DNA from 3 places in the Roseovarius tibetensis genome. Region 1 is predicted to be linked to each of the others. Evidence: riboswitches for the same ligand, from Rfam matches in the RefSeq annotation. Region 1 holds a riboswitch; each other region holds the start of a gene.

Region 1 (6,384 bases):
GCGGCCGCCCGGTTGGGATGGGCCCTGAACAAGGCGCTATGCCTTGGTTTGCATGCCGCTCCGCTGACCCGTCTGCGTCCGCATTTGGCACCCGGGCAGCGGATCATCGTCACGCTGCGCGATGGACAGGCTGTTGCGGAGCTTGGGCACTACCTGGACGACTGCGGCTTTGGCCGATCGCATTGCACGGTGCTGGAGGCGCTTGGCGGTCCGCGCGAACGGGTCACGGATTCCACGGCGCAAGACGTGCAGGGAGGCGAATTTGCCCACCCTGTTTGCGTGGCGTTCGAGGTCGCCGGCGACGGCGACGTGCTGCCGCTGGCGTCAGGGCGCGGGGATGACTGGTTCGCCAGTGACGGCCAGATCACGAAACAGCCCGTGCGGGCGTTGACACTGGCGGCCCTCGAACCGCGCCCTTTCGAGCATCTTTGGGATATCGGCGGCGGCTCCGGCTCTATCGGGATCGAATGGCTTCTGTCGGGCCCCACCCTGCGTGCCACGGCCATCGAGCCGCGCCCCGACCGGGCCGATCGGATACGCGCCAACGCCGCCAAGCTGGGCGTGGATCGCCTGTGCGTTGTTGAGGGCAAAGCCCCGAACGTCTTGACAAATCTCGCCTTGCCCGACGCGGTATTCGTCGGCGGGGGCCTGTCTCCGGCGCTCTTGGCGCAGCTGGAAACCCTTCCCAAAGGCACGCGGATTGTCGCCAATGCCGTGACATTGGAGAGCGAGGCGCTGCTGACGCAGTCGCAGGCCCGCCTTGGTGGCAAATTGATGCGGATCGAAATTGCCGATACCGCCCCGATCGGCTGCAAACGCGGCTGGCGCGCGGCCTATCCCATCACGCAATGGAGCCACGCCCTATGATCGTCGCGGGTTTCGGTTTTTCCACACGGGCGCGGGATGACAGCTTGCGCGACGCGTTGCGACTGGCCTGCGCCCGGGCCGGAATTTCCGGGCCGGATGCTCTGGCCACAGCACAAGACAAAGCCACGGCGCTCAATGCGCTTTCGCAGGCGCTGGGGGTTCCCGTTCATCCGGTCTCGCAAGAAACACTGGCCACTCAAACCACGCAGACACAGTCTGCTCGGGTCACGGCGGAGCGGGCCACCGGGTCCCTGGCCGAAGCCGCGGCCCTCGCCGCCGCCGGGACGGGTGCGCGGCTGTTGAGCCCGCGCATACACGCGCAGGACCGCCTCGCCAGCTGTGCCATAGCAAAAGGAGTCTCCTCATGACCGTCCATTTCATCGGTGCCGGACCGGGTGCGCCGGACCTGCTGACCCTGCGCGGCCGCGATATCATCGCGCGCTGCCCGGTTTGTCTTTATGCGGGGTCTCTGGTGCCAAGGGCCATTCTGGATCACTGCCCTGACGGCGCGCATATCGTGAACACGGCGCCCATGGATCTGGATCAGATCGTCGCCGAGATCCGGCAGGCCCAACAGGCCGGCCAGGATGTGGTGCGGCTCCATTCGGGCGACCTGTCCGTCTGGTCGGCCATGGGCGAACAGATGCGCCGCCTGCGGGCCGAGGGTATTCCGGTGTCGGTCACGCCGGGCGTTCCCGCCTTTGCCGCCGCCGCAGCGTCGCTCGGGGCTGAACTGACCCTGCCGGGGCTGGCGCAATCGGTCGTCCTGACGCGCACCCCGGGTCGAGCATCCACCATGCCCGAGGGCGAGACACTGACAAATTTCGCCGCCACCGGCGCCACGCTGGCCATCCACCTGTCAATCCAGAACCTGGTGCGCGTGGTGGACGACCTGACGCCGGCCTATGGGCCGGACTGTCCGGTTGCCGTGGTCTACCGGGCCAGCTGGCCGGACGAGGCGATCCTTCGCGGAACACTGGCGGATATTCAAGGCAAGCTGACGGAAAACATTCAACGCACGGCCCTGATCCTCGTTGGCCCCGCGCTGGCGGGCGAAGGGTTCGAGGAAAGCTGCCTATATGCGGAGACTTATGACCGCCGCTACCGGCCACAGAGCGCGGAGAGTCCGTGGATAAACTGGACGGAGGAAACAGAAAATGGGTGACTTGGCATGAAGGGGCTGCTGATTTCCGCGCCGTCGTCGGGCACCGGCAAAACGACTGTCATGCTGGGGCTGCTGCGTGCTCTGGCCGAAGATGGATTGGCCGTGCAGCCCTTCAAATCCGGGCCGGACTATATCGATCCGGCCTTTCACCAAGCGGCCAGTGGGCGATCCAGCTTCAACCTTGATGGCTGGGCCATGGGGCCCGAGCTCTGGCAAGCGATCTCGGCGCAGGGCGCGCATACGGATATCTGCGTGGCCGAAGGCTCCATGGGTCTCTTTGATGGCGTCGCCACGCGCGGCCAGCAAGGCTTCGGCAGCAGCGCCGAGACGGCGCAGGCGATGGGCTGGCCCGTGATACTGGTGCTCGATGTGGGCGGGCAGGCGCAATCCGCCGCCGCCACCGCGCTTGGTTTCAAAAGCTACAATCCCGACCTGCCCTTCGCGGGGGTGATCCTCAACCGTGTGGCATCGCCCCGCCACGAGCGGCTGACGCGTCTGGGGATGGATCGCGCGGGCCTGCCGGTTCTCGGCGTTTTGCCGCGGCGTGGCGACCTGGCCCTGCCGGAGCGGCACCTGGGCCTGATACAGGCCGTGGAACACCCCGATCTTGACGCCGCGATTGCCGGATATTCCAGCTTTCTGCGCGCGCATGTGGATCTTGCCGCCATTCGCGCGGCGGCCCGGGGCCGCGCTTTGCCCCCAACCCCGGCCAGCCTGCCCGGACCGCCGGCGCAGCGCATCGCGATCGCGCGGGATGCGGCGTTTTCCTTCACCTATCCGCATCTTCTGGAAGGCTGGCAGGAGGCAGGTGCGCAGATCATGCCGTTTTCTCCGCTTGCCGATGAGGCCCCGCACCCGGATGCCGATCTGGCCTGGCTGCCCGGCGGGTACCCAGAGCTGCACGCAGGCGAACTTGCCGCCGCCGAAAGGTTTCGCGCAGGCCTGCGCGCGCACGCGCAAACCCGCCCCGTGCATGGCGAATGCGGCGGCTACATGGCCCTGGGCGAAGCGCTGATCGACAAATCCGGCACCCGGCACCGGATGGCAGGGCTGCTCGGGCTTGTCACCAGCTATGAGAAACGCAAATTCCACCTTGGCTATCGGCGGGCGGTCCTTGAGGCCCCATTGCCGGGATTCTCTCCGGGCACGGCGCTGCGCGGGCACGAATTCCACTATTCGACCATTCTCGAACAGCCCGATGCGCCATTGGCGAAGGTGTGCGACGCCGATGGCTCTCCGGTGCCCGAGACAGGCTCGCGCCGCGGCCTGGCCTCGGGGACGTTCTTTCACCTTATCACCCAAGAGGAAGGCGCATGACCGGCTTTGTCAGTTTCGTGAGTTCGGGGCCCGGCGATCCCGAACTTCTGACACTCAAGGCCGTGGATCGGCTGAAGCGCGCGGATGCCGTGCTCTTCGATGACCTGTCTTCCGGCCCGATCCTGGGACATGTGCGCAGCGGGGCCGATCTTGTCGGGGTCGGCAAGCGTGCGGGGCGGGCCTCGCCCAGGCAGACCCATGTCAGTCAGCTTCTTGTCGACTACGCGCAGATGAACCAGCGCACAGTGCGGCTGAAATCTGGCGACAGCGGCATTTTCGGACGCCTCGAAGAAGAAATCACTGCGCTCAAGGCTGCAGGCATCCCCTTTGAAATCATCCCCGGTGTGCCTTCGGCCTGTGCAGCTGCCGCCGCTGCGGGTATTCCGCTCAGCCGCCGACTGACTTCGCGGCGTGTCCAGTTCATCACCGGGCATGACGTGACCGGACAGTTGCCAGACGACATGAATATCGCAGCGCTTGCCGATCCGACCGCATCCACGGTCGTTTTCATGGGCAAGCGCACCTTTCCCAAACTTGTGGACACGCTGCGCGGAGCCGGGCTGCCCGGAACCACGCCGGCGCTGCTGGCCGAGGGAGTCAGCACCGAGGCGCAACGTATCGAACGCCACACGGTGCAGTCGCTGGCAGACCAGCTGACCCAAGAGGTCAGCGACAATCCGGCGCTCATCCTTTTCGGCTCGCTTTGCGAGGATTAGGCCCAACTTCATCACTTGTTCGCCATCCGATGACCTGCAATACTCTCAATCACGGTGACGTGTTCAGCGTCTTAATAGGGAACCGGGTGCAAGACCCGGACTGCCCCCGCAACTGTAAGCGGCGAGCGTAATGGAAAACCACTGGCCCCTCCGGGCTGGGAAGGCCGGACACGCAGCGACCCGCAAGTCAGGAGACCTGCCGTATAAGAGCGAACCCGCCGCGCATGCGGCGCATCTTGCTGCCGGAGGGGCAGCCATAGAAACGAGGGATACCCCATGCATATCGAACCCGGTGTCGTTGACGGCGCCAAAATGGCATTTGCATATACGACCGCAGCCGGCGCGACCGGCTATACAGCAAAACTCGCACTGGAAGACCTGCGGGCGCATGACGCAGGTTCGTTTGCCGTAAGGACGCTCTTTGCAGCCGTCGGCACATTCGTCTTTTTCGAAGTCCTTCCGCATTTCCCGGTAGGGATCTCCGAGGTGCACTTCATTCTCGGCACGACATTGTTCCTGCTCATGGGAGCCGCACCGGCCGCAATTGGCCTCGCGTTCGGCCTGTTGCTTCAAGGGATGCTTTTTTCCCCGACGGACATGCCGATGTATTTCGTGAATGTCACCACCCTGCTGGTGCCGCTTTTCGCCATCACCGCGCTGGCACGACGGACCATTCCGCAAACCACGGCATATGTTGACCTGGACTATTCCAGCGTTCTGAAACTCTCCGCCATGTATCAGGGCGGCATTGTCGCCTGGGTCGCCTTCTGGGCGTTCTATGGCCAGGGCGCCGGCGCCGAGATATTCCAATCCGTCTGGACATTCGGCGCGGCTTACATGCTCGTGCTCCTTGTCGAGCCGATTGCCGATCTGGGCATCCTAGCCGGGGCCAAGGCCCTGCGCGGGATGGAGCGTTCGCGCCTGTTCACCCATCGGCTGTACAACGCCGCGTAGGCTTGCCATCGCAATCGAAGCTCGGGTCCCGCATACGGGCCCGGGCTTCCTCGTGCGTGGAAACCGACATGACACAACTTGATATCCGGCTCGTGGGCATCGGTACCGGCAGCCTATCGCATATCACGCTGGAGGGGGTACAGGCACTGCGCGACGCCGCCCTGATCCTCGTGCCGCACAAGGGGCAGGGCAAGGACGACCTCGCCGAGATTCGATACCAGATCATAGCGGCCACGGGGTCCCGGGCCGCTGTCGCTCAGTTCGAATATCCAGAGCGCGCTCCCGCCTTGCCCTATCAAGAGCGCGTCGCCCGCTGGCATGACGAGATCGCCCGTCGCTGGCAAGCGACCATCGCGCAGGCCGGGGTCGATGGCCCTGTCGCGCTTCTGGTCTGGGGGGATCCATCGCTCTACGACAGCACGCTGCGCATTGCCGCGCGCCTGCATCCCACCCCCTCCGTCCGGGTCGTGCCGGGCATCACGGCGATACAGGCGCTGACGGCGGCCCATGCAATCCCGCTCAACACGGTGGACGGCGCAGTGCAGATCACGACAGGGCGCCGTCTGCGGGCGTCCGGAATGCCACAGGATCAAGACACGGTGGTCGTGATGCTGGACGGACAATGCGCGTTCCAGCACCTCGATACGGCAGGGCTGCACATCTGGTGGGGCGCCTATCTCGGTTCAGACCATCAAATCCTGCTCGAAGGCCCTCTCCATGAAACAGTCGACCAAATCGTGAAGGCCCGTGCGACAGCACGGGAACGGCACGGCTGGATCATGGACAGCTACGTGCTGCGTCGGGTCTGATCGATCCTGAGCAAAGCAGTGGTGTCTCGAACGCCTGGTCCGAGGGCAAATCCGCAGGCCCCGCTGTAACATCAGTGATCCGGACAAGTCGCACCCGAAGGGCCGATTACGGCGTTATCCCCCCTTATGGGTGCGGATGGCCCCCATTCCACAGCCAAGACAATGGCCTGCGCCCTGCGGCTCGTGGTCCGAAAGGCTTGTTGAATGTCTGCTCATCCGCAGACCAGCCCCCCGTCCACGATCAGCGTCTGGCCGGTCACCGCGCGGGCCCAGGGCGAGGCGAAGAACAGGACCGCGTCAGCCAGTTCCTCGGGTGTCGTTACGTGGCCCAGCGGCGTCTGACCCGCGATCAGGTCAAACACCGCGTCGGGCGTGGCGGCACTGGCGTCTGTGGTGCGCAACAGGCCTCCCGCCACCATGTTGACCGTCACGTCCAGCGGCCCGAGATCGCGCGCGGCCGTGCGTGTGAAGGCCATGAGCGCGCCCTTGGCGGCGGTATAATCGTGATAGGGCACCACCGGGTTATGGAAAAGATTGGTGCCGATGGTGACGACGC
Region 2 (6,384 bases), on a different contig from region 1:
CGGCCGCAGCAGGTGCGGGACCACAAGCCCGACGAAACCGATCGCGCCCGCCACGGCCGTCGCCGCCCCCACCACGCAGGCCGTGCCGAAGACCAGCGTCAGCCGCAGCGCGCGCAGGCGGATGCCCATGGCCGCCGCCGCATCCTCGCCCAGGGTCAGCGCATCGAGGCCGCGCCCCAGCGTGGCCAGCGCCCCCCAGCCGAGGATCATCAGCGGCAGCGCCAGCCAGACATGCGTCATCGACCGGTCGGCCAGCGATCCCATCATCCAGAACACGATCTCGCTGGCCGCGTAGGGATTAGGTGACAGGTTCAGCACCAGAGATGTGAGCGCGGCGGCGAGCGAGGAGATCGCGATCCCGGCAAGGATCAGCGTGATCGACGCCCCGCGCGGGCCGGCCAGCAAAAGCACCAGCAACACGCCTGTCCCGGCCCCGGCAAGGGCCGCCAGCGGCAACGCAAGGGTGAAGGCCGCGGCAAGCCCGGTATGGATCGCCAGCACCGCGCCCAGGGCGGCCGAGCCTGAAACGCCGATCAGCCCCGGTTCGGCCAGCGGGTTGCGCAGGTAGCCTTGCATCGCAGCCCCGGCAAGCCCGAGGCTGACACCGATCATCAGCCCCAGAAGCGCACGCGGCAGGCGGATCTCGCGCATCACCAGCGGCAGCGGGCCGTCGCCGCCGAAGATCAGCGCGCGGAGATCCTCGGTCACGGTCGTTTCAGCCGGACCGACGGTCAGCGAGGCCGTGAACAGCGCCGCGACCACCGCCAGAAGGATCAGCGCAAGGCGGCTCATTCAACGTGCTCCGCCATGCGCTTGCGCGTCTGCACAAGGCGGTCCACCGCGTCTAGCGCGTGCGGCGTGCCGCAGATCCAGCTGGGCGAGGTGATCTGCATCCCGGCACGCGTTGCCCGCAGAATGTCGAGCGCGGGATGATCCAGCACCGCCTCGGATCGCGATTCTCCGGGCAGGGGCGTGCCGCTGATCAGCAGGTCCGGCGCGGCCATCACCAGCGTCTCGACCGGCACCGTGCCCCCGCCCCGAAGACCCATCTCGCGGGCGAGGTTGCGAAATCCGGCGGCCTGCAGGATGTCATTCGACAGCGTGCCACCCCCCAGGGTATAGCCATTTGGGTGATAGATCGCGGCACGCGGGCGGTTCGCGCCGGTTTCCGACAGCGCGTCGAGGCGCGCGTCGAACTTGGCGATCAGGGCCGCGCCGCGCGCCTTGTGTCCCAGCACGCGTGCCATCTTCGTGATGCGGTCGCGCGTATCGGCCAGCGAACTGGCCGGGGCGAACTGCACCACCTCGATCCCGACGCCGCGCAGCATCTCGACCGTGGCACGGGCGGTATAGGCCCCGGCAAGCACCAGATCGGGATCCAGCAGATAGACCTCTTCGGCGCGCCCGTGATTGACCGGATAGGCGCGGGCGGCCTCGGCCATGGCCGAACTGTGCGGATCGCTTGCCAGGTCAGAGACGGATATCAACTGACCGGGATCGGCCAGCATCATCGCCAACTGATCCGTGCAGAGGTTGATCGACACCACGCGGCGCGGGGCCGTGTCCGCCAGGGCCCCGCTGCTGGTGAAGGCCACGGACAGGCACAGGACGATCAGAGGCAATACCCGCATCGTGCCCTACCCCCGCGGCGCGACGGCGAACCGCGCGGCAAGGATCGCATTTCGTGGCACGGCCCGCGCGACAGGTCCGGACTGGATCATGGTCTGTCCCTTCGACACCCGGTTGGGCATGGATGGTCCAAGCTGTAGGTCAGGGGAAGGGACGGACCCTTTCCGCAGACGGCGAAAGCGCCACCACGACGGAAAAACCGTTATCCATGGCGCACCCCGCGCCCGGATAGGGTGATCGCTTCGGCAGGTCTCCTGACTTGCGGGTCGGCGCTTTACCGGGCCTTCCCGTCACGGGGGCGTGACAGTGGCATGATGCGGTATCGCTCGCCGCTTACAGTTGCGGGGGCAGTCACGGACTTGATCCACCATGGATCGCACCGGGTTCCCTTTTCACCGGGTCTTTTGGACCCGGACCGAAGCAACTCCAATGATTAAGCGCCCGACCGTGTCAGTGCAAGACCAAACCTGATCACCCCTCGCCAGCCGACCCGTTGAGCGGGGCGGCAAGCGCGGGTTCGGTCTCGGGCGCCAGCTCCTCGAAATCGAAATTGTCGAGACGGCGGGCGCGGCGTCCGGCCTTGTCGGCGGAAATCTTGATGTCCGAGATATCCTTGGACGCCTGGTTGAAATGCCGGTCGAGGTTTTCCACGCGGGTGCCCAGCCGGTCCACATCCGCAAACAGCAGCCCCAGTTCCCGGCGAATCGCGCCGGCCTGTTCGCGCATCCGGGCATCCTTCAGGATCGCGCGCATGGTGTTGAGCGTGGCCATGCAGGTCGTGGGCGACACGATCCAGACCTTGGCCGCGAACCCGTCGCGCACCACCTCGGGAAAGTTGGCGTGCAGTTCGGCATAGACCGCCTCGGACGGCAGGAACATCAGCGCGCCATCGGCGGTTTCGCCGTCGAGGATGTATTTCTCGGAGATATCCTTGATATGCTTGCGCACCGAGGTCCGCAGAAAACGCGCCGCCTCTGTCAGTTCCGCGTCGGTGGTGGCACGGCGCAGGGCCTCGTAGGCCTCCAGCGGGAACTTGCTGTCGATGCAGATCGGGCCCGGCGGGTTGGGCAGGTGGATCAGGCAATCGGCACGCTTGCCATTGGATAGCGTTGCCTGCAGCGAATAGCTGTCCGATGGCAGCGCCTTGGTGACGATGTCGTGCAGCTGGATTTCCCCGAACGCGCCGCGCGTCTGCTTGTTGCTGAGAATGTCCTGAAGCGACAGCACATCGCCCGACAGCTTGGTGATGTTGTCCTGCGCCTTGTCGATGACCTGCAGCCGCTGTTGCAGATCGCCAAGGCTTTGCGCGGTGCGCCGGGCCGAGCCTTGCAGGTTCTCGTTCATCCGTTCGGTGACTTGTGACAGGCGCTTTTCCATCAGTTGCAGCATGTGCGATTGCGCCGCCGATTGCGCCTCGGACACATGGGTGAGACCGCCGGCAAGCTGCTGTTGCCCGTCCGAAAGGCCCTGCACCCGCTGGCCAAGCTGCCCGACCTGCCGCGCCAGCGGTTCGGTCATCCGCGCGGACCGCGTGGCGGCGCGCACCGCGATCAGCAGAAGCACGAGGATCAGCAGCAGCACGCCGCCCCCGATCAGGGCAGCCAGCGTTGCGGGATCGTCCAGCGCAAAGGTCTGATCCCCGATCTGGATCATGTGCGACCGAACAAGCGGTCTATGTCGGATAGCGGCAACGCGACATAGGTGGGCCGCCCGTGGTTGCACTGGCCCGAATGCGGCGTGCGCTCCATCTCGCGCAACAGCGCGTTCATCTCGTCGGCGGACATGCGGCGGCCCGCCCGGACCGAGCCGTGACAGGCCACGCGGCTGAGGATCGCGTCGATGCGGGATTTCAGCGTGAAGCTGTCGCCGGCGTCGTGCAACTCGTCGATTATGTCGCGCAGCAGGGCGGCGGCGTTCACCGGGCCGAGGATCGCGGGGGTTTCGCGCACCGCGATGGTGGCGGGGCCGAAGGGCTCGATGCTCAGCCCCAGCGTGGCGAGGTCGGCGGCATGGGTGTGCAGCAGGGCGCAATCGGTCTCTGACAACTCGACGATCTCGGGGATCAGCAGCGCCTGCGCGGCGATCCCGGTCTCGGCCATCTGGCGTTTCAGGCGCTCATAGACCAGTCGTTCATGGGCGGCGTGCTGATCGACGATCACCAGGCCGGTTTCCGTCTGGGCGACGATGTAATTCTCGTGGATCTGCGCGCGCGCGGCCCCGAGGGGCAGGGCGGCGGCGTCGGTATCCTCGGGCGTTGTCGCCGTGTCCTCGACCCGTGCGCTCCACGCCTCGGGCATGTCGGAAAATCCCGGCGCCTGCGCCTGGTAGGCGGCTGCGCGGGCCTGCGCCGAGGGCCGGTCCATCTGGTAGACACGGCCGCCCGCAGGTTCCGGCCGGAATGCACCGAGGGCCGCGCCCGCCACGGTCGACGACGCCCGGTGCCCGGCCTCGGCCAGCGCATGCCGCAGGCCCGACACGATCAGCCCGCGCGCGATGCCGGGGTCGCGAAACCGCACTTCGGATTTCGCCGGGTGTACGTTGACGTCCACCAGCACCGGGTCGCAATCGATGAAAAGTGCCGCCGCCGGGTGGCGGTCGCGCGACAGCACGTCCTGATAAGCGGCGCGCAGCGCGCCGTAGAGCATCCGGTCGCGCACCGGGCGACCGTTGACGAACAGGTATTGCGCGACGGCCGATCCGCGCGAATAGGTCGGCAGCGCGGCAAAGCCGGTCATCCGCAGCCCGTCGCGTGTGGCGTCGATGCGCAGCGCGTTATCGGCGAATTCCGCGCCGAGGATACGCCGCAGACGCCCGTGCAGCGCGTCGAAGAGATCGCCGGTCTCGGCCTCGGCGCGGAAGGCCACGCGGCCCTCGCCGGCATCCGAGACGTCGCGCAGGGTGAACCCGACGCGCGGTTCGGCCATGGCAAGGCGCTTGACGATGTCGGTGATCGCCTGCGTCTCGGCCCGGTCGGTGCGCATGAATTTCAGCCGCGCAGGCGTGGCGTGAAAGAGATCGCGCAGCTCCACCACCGTCCCGGAATTAAGCGCGGCGGGCTTCACCGCGCCGATCTGACCGCCCGTGACGGCGATTTCGGCCGCGTCATGGCCGTCGGCCCGCGAGGTGATGCGCAGCCGCCCGACAGCCCCCAAAGATGGTAGCGCCTCGCCCCGGAAGCCGAACGAGTGGATGTTCAGCAAGTCGCTGCCGTCGATCTTCGAGGTGGCGTGCCGGGCCAGCGCCAGCGGCAACTGGTCGGGGGCCATGCCGCAGCCATCATCGGTCACCCGGATCAGCGTCTTGCCGCCATCGGCATGGGCCACCTCGATGCGTGTCGCCCCGGCATCAAGCGCGTTTTCCAGCAGTTCTTTCACGGCCGAGGCCGGGCGTTCGACCACCTCGCCGGCGGCGATGCGGTTGACCGCCGCCTCGTCAAGTTGCCGGATCAGCGGTTGTGCTGCGCTTATATTGGGTGTCGGCGTGTTCATGCCGCAAAACTTAGCATGAACCCATACGATTCTGCCAGAGCGGTGTTTGCAACGGGGGCCGGTTACACCATCATTTCCTTGGTCGCGGTCAGGGTAATCTCGGGGTGGTCGCGGTCCACACGGTCGATATCCCACTGCATCCGCGTGAGGTACACGGCGTCGCCGTCATTGTCGTAGGCGATGTGTTGCTTGTTGGCGTTGGTGAAGGCCTCCATCGCCTGCTTGTCGCCGGCGATCCACCGCGCCGAGGTGAATTGCGACGCCTCGAAGCGCACGGGCAGCCCGTATTCCTGTTCTATCCGGCTGGCCAGCACCTCGAATTGCAGGGCGCCCACGACACCGACGATGAAGCCCGACCCGAAGGCGGGCTTGAACACCTTGGCCGCCCCTTCCTCGGCGAATTGCATCAGGGCCTTTTCCAGGTGCTTGGCCTTCATCGGGTCGCCCGCGCGTGCCTGTTGCAGCAGTTCCGGCGCAAAGGACGGGATGCCGGCGACTCGGATCGACTCGCCCTCGGTCAGGGTGTCGCCGATGCGCAGCTGCCCGTGATTGGGGATGCCGATGATGTCGCCCGCCCACGCCTCTTCGGCAAGCTCGCGGTCGGACGCCAGAAACAGCACTGGCGCCGAGACCGTCATCTGCTTTTTCGAGCGCACATGCGTCAGCTTCATGCCGCGCTTGAAATGCCCCGAGGCGAGACGCACGAAGGCCACGCGGTCGCGGTGCTTGGGGTCCATGTTGGCCTGCACCTTGAACACGAAGCCTGTGACCTTGTCCTCCTCGGGGGCGATCTCGCGCGGGATGGCCTTTTGCACCTGCGGTTCGGGGCCGTAGGTGCCCAGGCCCTCCATCAACTCGCGCACCCCGAAGGAGTTGATCGCAGAGCCGAACCAGATCGGCGACATGTGCCCTTCGAGCACCGCCTGCGGGTCGAGCACCGGCAGCAATTCGCGGGCCATCTCGACCTCTTCGCGCAGCTTGGCGACCAGATCGGCGGGCACGTGATCGTCGAGCTTGGGGTCATCCAGCCCGTCGATGCGGATGGATTCGGCAACCTTGTTGCGGTCGGCGCGATCCATCAGTTCCAGCCGGTTGTGCAGCATGTCGTAGCAGCCCACGAAATCGCGGCCCACACCGATGGGCCAGCTTGCCGGTGTGACGTCGATGGCCAGGTTTTCCTGGATCTCGTCGATGATGTCGAAGGTGTCGCGGCTCTCGCGGTCCATCTTGTTGCAAAAGGTCAGGATCGGCAAGTCGCGCAGGCGGC
Region 3 (6,384 bases), on a different contig from region 1:
CCCGAACCCGACCCGCTCGATGACGGCGACGCACGTCTCGCCCTCACCGCGCTTCTTGTCCGTGTGGCCCGCAGCGATGGCGATTACGACGCCGCCGAGGTCGAGCGCATCACCCGGATCATCGAGACGCGCTACGACCTTTCGCAGGCGGATGCCGTGGCGCTGCGCGGCGAGGCCGAAACGCTGGAGGGCGAGGCCCCCGATACCGTCCGATTCACCCGTGCGATCAAGGATGCGGTACCTTACGAGGAACGGCGCGCGGTGATCTTTGCGCTGTGGCAGGTGGCAATGGCCGATGGAGCGCGCGACGCCAGCGAGGATGCGCTCTTGCGGCTTGTCGCGAACTTTCTTGGTATCTCGGACCGCGACAGCGCGCTTGCCCGACAGCAGGTCACCGCCGCCACAAACGAGTGACACCGCGTCAACCCCCGCGCATTGCGAGTTGCATTGCGGCTGATTTTCCTTCCTACTGTCACGGAAATGACATGGATCGCGACATCGGGGGATACGCGTGACGGAACGACCGGTTCTGGAAATCCGCAATCTGCACAAGGCCTACGGCGGGCTCGAGGTCATAAGGGGCGTCGATATCATTGCCCGCAGGGGTGATGTCGTCTCGCTTATCGGGTCATCGGGATCGGGCAAGTCCACGCTGCTGCGCTGTGCCAACCTGCTGGAAGACAGCCAACAGGGCGAGATCCTGTTCAAGAACGAGCCTGTCACGTGGAAAGGCACGGGCGCACATCGCCGACCCGCCGATGCCAGACAGGTGCTGCGCATCCGCACCAACCTGTCGATGGTGTTCCAGCAATTCAATCTGTGGGCGCACATGACGATCCTGCAGAACGTGATGGAGGCGCCCGTCACCGTGCTGGGCCGCGACCGCGCCGAGGCGGAACAGGCCGCGCGCGGCTATCTTGACAAGGTCGGAATCGCCGAGAAATGCGAGATGTATCCCGCCCAGCTTTCGGGCGGCCAGCAACAGCGCGCCGCCATCGCCCGCGCGCTGTGCATGGAGCCCGAGGCACTTCTCTTCGACGAGCCGACCTCGGCGCTCGACCCCGAGCTGGAACAGGAGGTGATCCGCGTCATCAAGGATCTGGCGGCCGAGGGCCGCACGATGATCCTGGTCACCCACGACATGAACATGGCCCGCGATGTCAGCGATCACGTCGTGTTCCTGCATCAGGGCCTGATCGAGGAGGAAGGCGCGCCCGACGCGCTCTTCAATGCCCCGAAATCGACGCGGCTACAGGGCTTTCTCAGCTCGACCATGGCCGCCTGAAACCACCAACCAAGAGGGAGCAACCACATGAAAAAACTCATGGTATCCACCGCCGCTGTCACCATGATGGCCGGCATGGCCATGGCGCAGGACGTCGTCCGCCTCGGGACCGAGGGCGCCTATCCGCCGTGGAACTTCATCAATGACGCGGGCGAGGTCGACGGGTTCGAGCGTGACCTCGGCGACGAGCTATGCGACCGCGCCGAATTGAATTGCGAATGGGTCACGACCGACTGGGACAGCATCATCCCCAACCTCGTTTCCGGCAATTACGACGCGATCATTGCGGGCATGTCGATCACCGACGAACGCGATGAGGTGATCGACTTCACCCAGAACTACACGCCCCCCGATCCTTCGGCCTATCTGGGCATGTCCGAAGACGTCGACACGACCGGCGGCGTGATCGCGGCGCAGACCGGCACGATCCAGGCCGGCTACGTGGCCGAATCGGGTGCGACGCTGGTCGAATTCGCGACGCCAGAGGAAACCGTCGCGGCCGTCCGCAACGGCGAGGCCGACGCGGTGCTGGCCGACAAGTCCTATCTCGTGCCGATCGCCGAGAACAACCCCGACCTGCGGTTTGTCGGCACGGACGTGCCGCTTGGCGGTGGCGTCGGTATGGGGGTGCGCGAATCCGACACCGAGCTGCGCGAGACCTTCGACGCGGCGATCCAGTCGATGAAGGATGACGGCTCGCTCAACGAACTGATCAAGAAGTGGGACGTGTCCTCGACCTTCTGATCCAGCCCCAGGCCCCCGCGCGGGGGCCTGCCACAGCCCTGGAGGCCGGCCATCTTTTCGTTTTGCTCCGACCCTGCGAGCCTCGAAGGCCTGAAATGGCTGTCGTGCTACCTGACCACGGGCAAGCACGCCAATCTCTATTACGCCACCGGCACCGTTCTGCTGCTGCTGGCGATCACCGCGCCCGCCGCCCTTGTCTTCGGTTTTGGCGGGGCGATGGCGGCCCGCTCGCGGATCTGGCCGCTCAACTGGTTCGGCAAGGGCTATATCGCCATCGTGCGCGGTGTTCCGGATATCGCGTTCTTTCTGTTCTTCGTGATCGCCCTCGACCAGCTCTTCGAGGCGATCCGCCACAAGGTCAAATGCCCCGATTGGGATCAGCCGATCTGGCAGGGCAACGATTTCGTCGTCTGTCAGGCGGCCAAGCTGCCCTTGGGCAATGCCCCGCAATGGGTGCATGAGACCTACGGCTTCTTCATCGCGGTACTGACCTTCGCAATCGTGTTCGGGGCGTTTGCCGCCAACGTGCTTTTCGGGGCGATGCGTGCCGTGCCTCACGCCCAGATCGAGACCGCCGAGGCCTACGGCATGACTGCGCGCCAGACCTTCTGGCGCATTCTTGTGCCGCAGATGTGGATCTACGCCCTGCCCGGCCTGTCGAACCTGTGGATGGTGCTGACCAAGGCCACGCCGCTGCTGTTCCTGCTGGGGGTCGAGGATATCGTTTACTGGGCCCGAGAACTGGGCGGGACCGCGAACCCGCGCTTTACCGACTATCCGCATGGTGACTGGCGCATGTGGTATTTCATGGCGCTGCTGGTCTTCTATCTGGGGCTGACGCGCATCTCCGAGCTGTTTCTCGAACGGGTCATGCAGCGGCTAAGCCACGGTCAGGCCACCACCGGCGGCGACGCCCAGAGGAAAGCCGCATGAGCTGCTGGCAAACGATCCAGGACTACGGGCTGCGCTCACTGGGCTATGGCGAGCGTCTTCTGCCGCGCGAGGGCTATACCCTGTGCGAGCATTTCACGCTGATCGGGTCGGGGCTGATCTGGAACGTCTATTTCGGCACGATCGCCCTTCTCGCGGGGTTTTTCCTTGCTACCGCCGTTGCCGTGGGCAAGGGCACGCGCAACCCGTTGGTCCGCAAGCCGTCGGAATGGTTCATCTTCATTTTTCGCGGCTCGCCTCTCTTCATCCAGTTCTTCTTTGCCTACTTCCTGTTCCTGTCGCTGAAATCCGTGTCTCCGGTCTTTGACGCGTTCACCTCGGCATGGCTGGGCGCGCTTGTCGTGCTGTTTCTCAACACCGCCGCCTATTCGGGCGAGATCTTCTACGGCGCGCTGCGCTCGATCCCGCGCGGTGATGTCGAGGCCGCCGATGCCTATGGCTTTTCGGGCCTGCCACGCTTTCGCAAGATCATCTGGCCCACGATGCTGCGGCTGGCCTGGCCCGCCTATACCAACGAGGCGATATTCCTGTTTCACGCCACCACATTGGTCTTCTTTTCCGGCTTCCCGGCATGGCAGCAACGCGGTGACGCGCTTTATTACGCCAATTTCTTTGCCGACAAGACCTTCAATCCCTTCGTGCCCTACCCGATCCTCGCGGGCTATTTCATTCTGCTGACTCTGGTGATCATCGGCATCTTCGGGCTGATCAACCGGCGTCTCAACCGTCACCTGCCGCAAGCGGCGCGGCGCGGTCTGCGATTGCGTCTGAACGTGATCCGATGAGCACCGGTCCGCGGGTCCTGATCCTGCTGCCCGCCGCCGGGGCGTCGTCGCGGATGCGCGGCCGCGACAAGCTGCTGGAACCGGTGCGCGGCCAGCCCCTGTTGCGTGACCGTGTGGCAGCGGCGCTGGATCTTGGGCTGGATGTCGCGGTGACGCTGCCGCCCGACCGGCCCGAGCGTGCCGACACCTTGCGGGATCTCGTCGGCCCACGCCTTCACCTGATGACCGTGAACGATGCGGCGACCGGTATGTCGGCCTCGCTGCGCGCCGGGGCGGATCGGGCGCGCGCGGGCGGTTATGCCGGACTGATGGTGGTCCTGCCCGACCTGCCGGATCTCTTGACGCAGGACTTGAAGACCGTTCTGCAAGCTAATGATTCAAGGTCGATCCTGCGCGCAACCTCTCAGGATGGCCGCGCCGGTCACCCGGTGATCTTCCCGGCCGATGTCCTGCCGACCCTGGCGCGGCTGACGGGAGATGACGGCGCGCGCGACATTCTGCGCACGCATCCCGTGCGCCATCTCGCCCTGCCCGACACACGCGCGACCACCGATCTTGACACGCCCGAGGCCTGGGCGACGTGGCGCGCACGCAACGGCGGCTGACCGGCGGACATTTTCTCTTTGCAATTCGGTCCGGTTTCAGTACCGTCACACCACTTTGGTCCGGGCATGATCTGTCCGGGTAATAGGGAACACGGTGCGGCCCCCGACAGGTGGCCAAGACCGCGACTGCCCCCGCAACTGTAAGCGGTGAGCGAAGCCGGACCCATGTCACTGTCGCGGACCCCGCGATGGGAAGACCCGGCAAAGCCATGACCCGCAAGTCAGGAGACCTGCCGAAGTGATCACCCTATCCGGGCGCGGGGCGCGCACTGGATAACGGTCTTTTCCGTAGTGGTGGCACTTTCACCGTCTGCGGAAAGGTATGCCTTTCCAACGACTTATCGTTTGGAACACCAATGCCGCCACGCGGCACCAATAGGCATGACATGACATATCTCAAGATGACCACGGCCAGCGCGCTTTGTGCGCTCTGCACCACACCCGCACTTGGACAAGAGGTTCTAGACCTCGACACGATCACCGTGACCGCCAACCAGACCATCACCCGGCTGGCGCGCAGCGGCTCAACCGTCGAGGTGATCGATGCAGATGCGATCCGGTCCGCGCCCCGCGCCCGCATCGGCGACGTCCTGACATTCGAGCCGGGCATTTCCGCCTCGGCCAACGGGCCGCTTGGCACGACCTCGACATTGCGCATCCGGGGGCTTGGCGGGGCCTATGTGCCGGTATTGATCGACGGCATCGACGTGACCGACCCCGCCAGCAGCGGCGGCGGCTTTGATTTCGGCGGGCTGACCAATGCCGGGCTGGGCCGGATCGAGGTGCTGAAAGGCTCGCAATCGGCGCGCTACGGTCTCAACGCCGTGGGCGGCGTGGTCAACATCGAAAGCCTGCGCCCCACCGAGGACGGCGTGCACGGCTTTGCCGAGGCCGAGGCCGGGCAATACGCCTTCCGGCGCGGCGTTCTCGGCCTGACCGCGCGCACCGACCGCACCGATCTCGCATTCTCGATCAGCCGGATCGAGACCGATGGCTTTTCGGCGTCGGCCTTCGGAACCGAGGATGACGGGTACGAGGCGACACAGGCCAATCTTTACGCACGCCACCAGCTTACCGACACTTTCGCGGCGGGCCTCAGTGCGCTTTACATCGACAGCCGCGCCGAGTTCGACGAGTTCGGCGGCGATGGTGCGCCCCCCTTCGACGAGTACAACAACCGCGAGGTGACGGGCGTGCGCCTGTTCACCGAACTGGACACAGGGCCGGTCACCCACGAGCTGTCCGTGTCGACCTTCGAGACGGATCGCGTCAGTTTTTCCAACGGCACCGGGGATCGGTTCAAGGGCGAACGCGACCGCATCGAGTATCGGGGCAGCTATGATCCGGGGGGCATCTGGACGCTTAATTTCGGCGGCGACTACACCGAGGAAGAGGATCTCAACCAGACCATCGACCTGACCGGCCTGCAGGCGGAACTTCTGGTCGCCCCGCTGCGGACCCTCGATCTGGCGTTCTCGGTGCGGCATGACGATCATTCGAAATTCTCGGGCGAACTGTCGTCGCGCGCGGCCCTTGCCTGGCGGCTGCAGGACGACGTGATCCTGCGCGCCTCGGCCTCTGACGGGTTTCGCGCGCCGACGCTGTCGCAGCTCGACCCGTTCTTCGGCAACCCGGACTTTCAGCCCGAAACAAGCACCAGCTATGATATCGGCCTGGAAAAGCGGTTCGCCGGCGAGGGCTTCGTCCGCGCGACGGTCTTCTACACGGAAATCGACGACCAGATCGCCTTCGATGGCAATTCGACCCGCTGCGCCAGCAGTTTCGGTTGTTTCGAGCAGGGCGATTTCACCGGCGAGGGGCTGGAACTCTCAGGACGCTATGTCATCAACGATGCGCTGGTTCTGAACGGGGCCTACACCTATACCGATGCGCGAGAGAACGATGTGCGCGCGGCGCGAGTGCCGCGTCATGACGTGGCGCTCGGACTGGACGCGCAGGTCTCGAAGAACCTGTCGGCGCAGTTCACCGTGCAACATGTTGCGGATATCGAGCC

The links. A riboswitch is a leader RNA that binds a small molecule or an ion and turns the genes downstream of it on or off. The one in region 1 is predicted to bind cobalamin.
Region 2: linked by a shared signal. The riboswitch ahead of ACROSR_RS04580 (ABC transporter substrate-binding protein) and the one ahead of ACROSR_RS12185 (energy-coupling factor ABC transporter permease) in region 1 are both predicted to bind cobalamin.
Region 3: linked by a shared signal. The riboswitch ahead of ACROSR_RS15655 (TonB-dependent receptor plug domain-containing protein) and the one ahead of ACROSR_RS12185 (energy-coupling factor ABC transporter permease) in region 1 are both predicted to bind cobalamin.

The regions. Positions count from the first base shown of each region.
Region 1 covers NZ_JBPBBB010000017.1:36,712-43,095, reverse strand. The annotation lists gene cbiE (precorrin-6y C5,15-methyltransferase (decarboxylating) subunit CbiE) at 1-867, shown strand, start outside; gene ACROSR_RS12205 (cobalamin biosynthesis protein) at 864-1,235, shown strand; gene cobM (precorrin-4 C(11)-methyltransferase) at 1,232-2,032, shown strand; gene ACROSR_RS12195 (cobyrinic acid a,c-diamide synthase CobB) at 2,039-3,349, shown strand; gene cobA (uroporphyrinogen-III C-methyltransferase) at 3,346-4,065, shown strand; cobalamin riboswitch at 4,101-4,283, shown strand; gene ACROSR_RS12185 (energy-coupling factor ABC transporter permease) at 4,342-5,019, shown strand; gene cobF (precorrin-6A synthase (deacetylating)) at 5,088-5,828, shown strand; gene ACROSR_RS12175 (3-oxoacyl-ACP reductase) at 6,041-6,384, opposite strand, start outside.
Region 2 covers NZ_JBPBBB010000004.1:108,930-115,313, forward strand. The annotation lists gene ACROSR_RS04575 (FecCD family ABC transporter permease) at 1-792, opposite strand, end outside; gene ACROSR_RS04580 (ABC transporter substrate-binding protein) at 789-1,631, opposite strand; cobalamin riboswitch at 1,857-2,064, opposite strand; gene ACROSR_RS04585 (DNA recombination protein RmuC) at 2,101-3,282, opposite strand; gene mutL (DNA mismatch repair endonuclease MutL) at 3,279-5,117, opposite strand; gene ACROSR_RS04595 (peptide chain release factor 3) at 5,180-6,384, opposite strand, start outside.
Region 3 covers NZ_JBPBBB010000030.1:26,514-32,897, forward strand. The annotation lists gene ACROSR_RS15625 (tellurite resistance TerB family protein) at 1-414, shown strand, start outside; gene ACROSR_RS15630 (ABC transporter ATP-binding protein) at 512-1,285, shown strand; gene ACROSR_RS15635 (transporter substrate-binding domain-containing protein) at 1,313-2,029, shown strand; gene ACROSR_RS15640 (ABC transporter permease) at 2,081-2,962, shown strand; gene ACROSR_RS15645 (ABC transporter permease) at 2,959-3,765, shown strand; gene ACROSR_RS15650 (nucleotidyltransferase family protein) at 3,762-4,370, shown strand; cobalamin riboswitch at 4,410-4,622, shown strand; gene ACROSR_RS15655 (TonB-dependent receptor plug domain-containing protein) at 4,757-6,384, shown strand, end outside.